DNA from 3 places in the Kitasatospora sp. NBC_01302 genome. Region 2 is predicted to be linked to each of the others. Evidence: riboswitches for the same ligand, from Rfam matches in the RefSeq annotation. Region 2 holds a riboswitch; each other region holds the start of a gene.
What was found. Region 2 has a riboswitch for cyclic di-AMP ahead of OG294_RS29325 (C40 family peptidase). Riboswitches for the same ligand answer to the same signal wherever they lie in the genome.
Positions count from the first base shown of each region.

Region 1: another riboswitch for cyclic di-AMP. It lies ahead of OG294_RS23725 (LysM peptidoglycan-binding domain-containing protein); the one in region 2 lies ahead of OG294_RS29325 (C40 family peptidase).
Region 3: another riboswitch for cyclic di-AMP. It lies ahead of OG294_RS32690 (transglycosylase family protein); the one in region 2 lies ahead of OG294_RS29325 (C40 family peptidase).

Region 1 is NZ_CP108404.1:5,450,025-5,452,280, forward strand. It holds gene OG294_RS23720 (cytochrome P450 family protein) at 1-702, shown strand, start outside; cyclic di-AMP (ydaO/yuaA leader) riboswitch at 931-1,079, shown strand; gene OG294_RS23725 (LysM peptidoglycan-binding domain-containing protein) at 1,085-1,981, shown strand; gene eno (phosphopyruvate hydratase) at 2,187-2,256, shown strand, end outside.
Region 2 is NZ_CP108404.1:6,674,338-6,676,593, forward strand. It holds gene OG294_RS29320 (C40 family peptidase) at 1-547, shown strand, start outside; cyclic di-AMP (ydaO/yuaA leader) riboswitch at 835-985, shown strand; gene OG294_RS29325 (C40 family peptidase) at 989-2,140, shown strand.
Region 3 is NZ_CP108404.1:7,455,797-7,458,052, forward strand. It holds gene OG294_RS32690 (transglycosylase family protein) at 1-1,052, opposite strand, end outside; cyclic di-AMP (ydaO/yuaA leader) riboswitch at 1,060-1,224, opposite strand; gene OG294_RS32695 (hypothetical protein) at 1,850-2,256, opposite strand, start outside.

The sequences.
Region 1 (2,256 bases), 1.2 Mb from region 2:
CGCGGCGGCGTGGCGCGCGCGGTCAAGCGGATGCGCACCTACCTGGCCGAGCTGATCCACCGCAAGCGGGCCGACCCCGGGGACGACCTGATCTCCGGTCTGATCCGGGCCAGCGACCACGGTGAGCACCTCACCGAGAACGAGGCCGCGGCGATGGCGTTCATCCTGCTGTTCGCGGGGTTCGAGACCACGGTCAATCTGATCGGCAACGGCCTGTACTCACTGATGAACCAGCCGCTCCAGCGGGCCCGGCTGCAGGAGTCCATCGCGCGCGGCGAGCGCGGGCTGCTGGCCACCGGGGTCGAGGAGTTGCTGCGCTTCGACGGCCCGGTGGAGCTGGCCACCTGGCGGTTCGCCACCGAGCCGTTGACCATCGGCGGGGTGCGGATCCCGGTGGGGGACCCGGTGTTGGTGGTGCTCGCGGCGGCCGACCGGGACCCGGCCAGGTTCGAGCGCCCCGACACCCTTGACCTGGCCCGCCGGGACAACCCGCACCTCGGCTTCGGGCACGGCATCCACTACTGCATCGGCGCTCCGCTGGCCCGACTTGAGGGCCAGGCTGCACTCGCCACCCTGCTGACCCGGTTGCCCGATCTCCGGCTCGCCGCGGACCCCGCCGAACTGCGGTGGCGTGGCGGTCTGATCATGCGCGGCCTGCGCGAACTCCCTGTTTCGTTCATGCCCGAAGCTGCCGCGAAGTGACGGAACGGCAGCTCTGACGGCGTGTCGAAGTCCGTTGTCCGGTGCGGTCTGAATGACCATCAACCCGGACAAACAAGACCAGTTGGTAGGCGATCGATCGCGCTCCGTAATTTTCATGTGATGTACGCGATATGAGCTTGTGATCGGTCCGTCAATCTGCTTACCCTCCCTGGAGTTCGCTGCTGCGAACCCCGGAGTGCGGAACGCCGAGTCCTGCCCGTCGCGCTCCCGGGACACCGACCGACACCCGGGCAGGGGCGGGGGACCCAGGATTTTCTGCCGTCTCCCACGGCTAGGGGTGAAGCCGCGTCAGCGGCCGGGCCAACCTCACGGGCCCGAACCCGACAGCTCACCTCGCAGGCGTGCGGAGAGGGATAGCTTCATGCTGCTCACTGGCAATGGCCGGCACCGCCGTCGTACCCAGGCCGAGAAGGCGATCGCCGCGGCCGGCGTGGCCGGCGTCGGCCTCGCGGTTCCGCTGCTCACCGCGACCAGCGCGCACGCCGCCCCGGTCTCGGTCTGGGACCAGGTCGCCAACTGCGAGAGCACCAACAACTGGTCGATCAACAGTGGCAACGGTTTCTACGGTGGCCTGCAGTTCACCTCCTCGACCTGGGCCGCGTACGGCGGCACCCAGTACGCCGCGCAGGCCAACCAGGCCAGCAAGGCCCAGCAGATCTCGGTCGCCGAGCGGGTGCTGGCGGACCAGGGCCCGGGCGCCTGGCCGGTCTGCTCGGTCAAGGCCGGGCTGAGCAAGGGCGGCGCCTCGGCCGCCCTCGACGCGAGCGCCGACTCGGGCGCGGCCCAGCAGCAGAGCGCGCCGCAGGAGCAGTCGGCGACCCGGCAGTCGAAGCCGCAGCCCCAGCAGCAGGCCCAGCCCCAGCAGCAGACGCAGCCTCAGCAGTCGGCCGCGCCGAACTTCCCGGGGAAGGCCGGCTGGGACGCGGACGGCAAGGTGTTCTGGTACCAGAAGGACGGCGGCTGGTACTGGACCAGCCACCAGAGCGTGTACAACCAGTACGCCGCCCCTGCCCAGGCTCCCGCCCAGGCCCCGGTCCAGACCCCCGTCCAGGTCCCCGCTCCTGCCGCGCCCGCCGCTGCGGCGCAGGCCGCCCCGGCCGGTCACGGCTACACGGTGCAGGCCGGCGACACCCTCTCCTCCATCGCCCGGGCCCAGCACCTGACCGGCGGCTGGCAGCAGCTGTACCAGGCCAACCACTCGACGGTGGGCGGCGATCCGAACCTGATCATGCCGGGCCAGCAGCTGCACTTCGGCTGACGGGCCGACGAAAGCGCGCGGGGTGCCCCGGGACGTGGCCCCGGCGACGCCCCGCGCGCTTTCGAGTGAACTACTCGCGGGTAGCCGAGCCACACCGTGAGACGGCACCCAGGCCTGGACGGCCCGGGCGGCCGGTGCGGTTAGGCTCTGGTCGTAACGACTCCGTTCCACGTCCGCAGGACCGCTTCCGTCTAGGAGATGCCTCGTGCCGTCCATTGATGTCGTCGTCGCCCGTGAGATTCTCGACTCGCGCGGCAACCCCACGGTCGAGGTCG
Region 2 (2,256 bases):
CACGCTGGCCCAGCTGGACAGCGCCACCCAGCAGCTGAACCAGGCCAAGGCGGACGTGCAGAGCAAGCTGGCCGCGGCGCAGAAGCTGCTCAACTCGCTGAGCGCCTCGGACCGCGCCACGCTGCAGGCCGCCGACCGCGCCTCGCGCAGCAGCGCCCGCACCGACCTCGGCTCGCTCGACCTCCCGGCGGCCGGCGGCTACGCCGGCCAGGCGGTGCAGGCGGCGCTCAGCCGGCTCGGTGACTCCTACGTCTGGGGCGCCACCGGCTCCACCACCTTCGACTGCTCGGGCCTGATGCAGTGGGCCTACGCGCAGGCCGGCGTCTCGCTGCCGCGCACCTCGCAGGAGCAGGCCACGGTGGGCACCGCGGTGCCGAGCCTGTCCCAGGCGCAGCCGGGCGACCTGATCATCTTCGGCGGCGACCGGCACCACGTGGGCATGTACATCGGCAACGGCAAGATGGTGCACGCGCCGCACACCGGTGACGTGGTGCGGATCGCCGACCCGACCACGATGGGCGAGTCCTTCATCATCCGCCGGGTCTGACCCGCCGTCGCCCCGGCGCGCGCCGACCGCCGCTGAGCCCCCGTCACCCGTGCGGTGTGACGGGGGCCACCTGTTCGTATCCGGCATGATCACGCGCGGGTGATCTCCATAGCACCCAGAGTCAAAGTTAGGCGTTTTTTCTGACAAGGATTTGAACGGATCACAGAGTTGTTACTAGGGTCGCTCATCAGACCACCGCGATGGTGATCACCCGACCCGGGTGGCAGCGGGGGTTACCGCCGAGTCTGGAAAGCAGCACGGGCAGTTGACTGCCCGACGGGGACCCCCTCACCGGGGAGCTGCGGACCGGAGCCGGGGAACCACGTTCCTCGGGGTGAATCGGCGCCAGGTCGGCCGTCAGGCCGGTGAGGCGTCGTAGGGCATCTCTTCCAGCCCGAACCCGTCAGCTCACCCGGTAGGCGGTCGGAGGAAGAAGGATTCGTGGCGTCCCATCGTCGTCCCAAGCCCGTCGGCCGTACTCGCGCGTCGATCCTGACCGCTGCCGCCGCGACCGCCGTGGCGCTCTCCGCGCAGGGGGCGGCGCACGCCGACCCGGCGCCCTCGCTCGACCAGGTCAAGTCCCAGGTCGACGACCTCAACAACCAGGCGGAGCAGGCCTCCCAGCAGTACGACGGCGCGCAGGCCAAGCAGCAGACCCTGCAGAAGCAGGTCAGTGACCTGCAGGACGAGGTGGCGCGGCAGCAGGACCAGGTGACCAACCTGCAGTCCGGGCTGGCCTCGGTGGCCGCCGACCAGTACGCCAGCAACGGCATCTCGCCGACCGTGCAGCTGATGCTCTCCAGCAAGCCGGACGGTTTCCTGAGCCAGGCCAGCTCGCTCAACCAGATGAGCAGCACCGAGAGCGAGACGCTGAAGCAGCTCCAGGAGCAGCAGCGCAAGCTCGACCAGGACAAGTCCGAGGCGCAGGGCAAGCTCGCCGAGCTGGATGCCACCACGCAGCAGCTGAAGACCGCCAAGGACGCCGTCCAGGCCAAGCTGAAGCAGGCTCAGGACCTGCTCAACACGCTGACCGAGCAGCAGCGCCAGGCGATGGCCGCGGCCGAGGCCAAGGCTGCCGCCGACGCCAAGGCGGCGGCCGACCAGGCCGCCGCGCATGCCAAGGCCGCCGCCGCCGCCAAGGCCCAGACCGACGCGCAGACCGCCTCGCGCGGCTCCTCCCGCACCGACCTGGGGAGCACCGGCTCCACCACGGCCGCCCCCAGCACGCCGAGTGCCGGCAGCTCGGCCGCGCAGGCCGCGATCGCCGCCGCCGTCAGCAAGCTGGGTTCGCCGTACGTCTACGGTGCCGCCGGGCCGAGCTCCTTCGACTGCTCGGGCCTGATGCAGTGGGCCTACGCGCAGGCCGGCGTCTCGCTGCCGCGCACCTCGCAGGACCAGGCCTCGGCCGGTACCAACGAGGGCACCAACATCGCCAACGCCCAGCCCGGCGACCTGCTGGTCTTCTACAGCGACATGCACCACGTGGGCATGTACGTCGGTGGCGGCCAGATGATCCACGCCCCGCACACCGGCGCCGTGGTCCGCTACGAGTCGGCCACGGTGATGCCGATCGCGGCGATCATCCGCCCCTGACGCACCGTCGTCCCCGAAGGCCCGGTCTCCTCCTGGAGACCGGGCCTTCGGCGTCGGACGGCCGTTCCGCTGTCCGAATTGGGATCAAATATTCGTATCGGTAGGGGTTTGGACTC
Region 3 (2,256 bases), 780 kb from region 2:
TGGTAGACGCCCGAGTTCTGGCCGTTGTTCGACCAGAACAGCAGGTCGCCCGGCTGCAGGCTGTTCATCGACACCGGGGTGCTGGCGGCGGCCTGGTCGGCGGCCACCCGCGGGATGGAGATGCCCGCCGAGGCCATCGCGGCCTGGGTCAGGCCGGAGCAGTCCCAGCCACCGTTGCCGGTGCCGCCGTAGATGTAGGCCTGACCGACCTTCGACTCCGCGAAGGCGACGGCGGTGGCCATCGCGCCGGAGGCGGGCGCCGGGGTGGCGGCGGTGGTGGAGGCGGTGGTCTGGGCGTTGACGGCCGGCGCCGGGGTGCTGGCGGCCGGGGCGCTGTCGCTGCTCGGGGCGGCGCTGGCCGAGCCGCCCAGGCTCAGCTGCTGGCCCGGGTAGAGCGTGTCAGGACCGGCGGTCAGGACCGACTTGTTGAGCTCGTACAGCTTCTGCCAGCCGCCGGCCACGTGGTGGCTCTGCGCGATGGTGGAGAGCCAGTCGCCGCGCGCCACGGTGTAGGTCTGGCCGCCGGAGTTCTTGGTGCCGTTCCACTGGTGGTTCCAGTGGCCCTGGCTGCCGCTCTGCGAGGACTGCGAGGACTGCGGGGCGCTCTGGGCCGGGGCGCTCGGCTGGGCCGGGGCGCTGGTGGCGGGGGCGCCGGGGTTCACGGCGGCGGGGGCGCCGCCCTGGGTCAGGCCCGCCTGGACGGAGCAGACCGGCCAGGCGCCGGGGCCCTGGTCGGCGAGGACCTTCTCGGCGACGGCGATCTGCTGGTCCTTGGTGGCCTGGTCGGCCTGCGGGGCGTACTGGGTGCCGCCGTAGGCGGCCCAGGTGGAGGCGCTGAACTGCAGGCCGCCGTAGTAGCCGTTGCCGGTGTTGATGCTCCAGTCGCCGCTGCTCTCGCACTGGGCGACCTTGTCCCAGGTGGAGACGGGCGCCGCGGAGGCGGTGGTGGCCGTGATGCACGGCAGGGCGAGGCCGAGACCGAGCAGGCCGGTGGCGGCGATCGCTCGGCGAGCGGTGCGGGACGGACGGGTCGTGCCAGTGGTGGGCAGCATGAAGACGCGTTCCTCTCCTACGCCTACGAGGTGAGCTGTCGGATTCGGACTGGAGTTGCCCGGCCGCGCTGCTGCGCGGCTTCACCCCTAGCTCCGGTCACTCGGTCCGAAGACCGGGTGCCGGGGCGGCTTACCTGGTTCCCCCGCTCCTGCCGTGGTGCGTTTTCGCGCTGCCAGCGCATCCGGTGGCAGGACTCGGCGTCCGGCTGTGCTGGGTCCGTGTGACCACGAACGGGGAGCACGTTAGACAGAGATAAGTTGAATCCGCAAACAGCTGTGATGGCCGTCACAGGCCCACCATGGAACCTTCAAGATCGCCCCGGCGGCGGACCTGAGAGGGCGTCGGGGGAGGGGTCCGGCCGGGGCGTGCAATGTGCCTGCGGGAAACGGGATGTGCCGTGGGCTCAGGGTTGGTGATGCTGATGGGCTGTCCGTTTTCGGCCTTGGTGATCAAGGGGGTGGCCGATCGGACCGGAGCGCCCTGACCGGCTGTCGGCGGGGCGAACGGCCCGGTCCGGCGCACTGGTCGACATCGACCGAATGTCCGATTTACCCCTTCTGTCATCGCGTCAGCTCGCGACGCCGACCAATCGGTCGGCGGGGTGGTCCTGTCCACCACTTCCCGACTGGACACTGAATCGTCACCAATTCACCACATGTGCGCCATCGGCCCGTCAACGGACCTCCGGGGCGCCCTGACCGACCGGCCGACGAACCGTGCTCCGGACATGCCGATGGCCCCGCTCCTGGGCGGGAGCGGGGCCATCAGCGGGCCGGCAGGGCCGTTGGTCAGGGGGTCACTCGCCGGCGACGGGCTCCTCGGTGAGCAGCTCCTCGGTCGGCAGCGGCTCGGCCACCGGCTCGGGCAGCGCGGCCAGGTAGGCCGAGGCGATCAGCTGACCGAGGGTCGGGTAGGCGCCGAGTGCGGCCGCGCTCGGACAGCCGGTCTCCTCGCACGCCGCGAGCAGCAGGTCCTCGGGGGCCTCGGGGCCGATCACCAGCGGGGCCAGCGCCGGGCGCTGGGAGCCGGTGGCCCGCAGGTGCTCGACGGCACCGGCCACCGCGCCGGGCACGTCCAGGGCCGCGGCCACCACGGGCACCGCCAGGCGGGCGGCGAGCAGCACGCCGGTGATCCCGGCCGCCGCCGCGGCGTCCTCGCCGCCGACCGTGGTGAGCACCACGCCGTCGGCGGCGGTGGCGATCG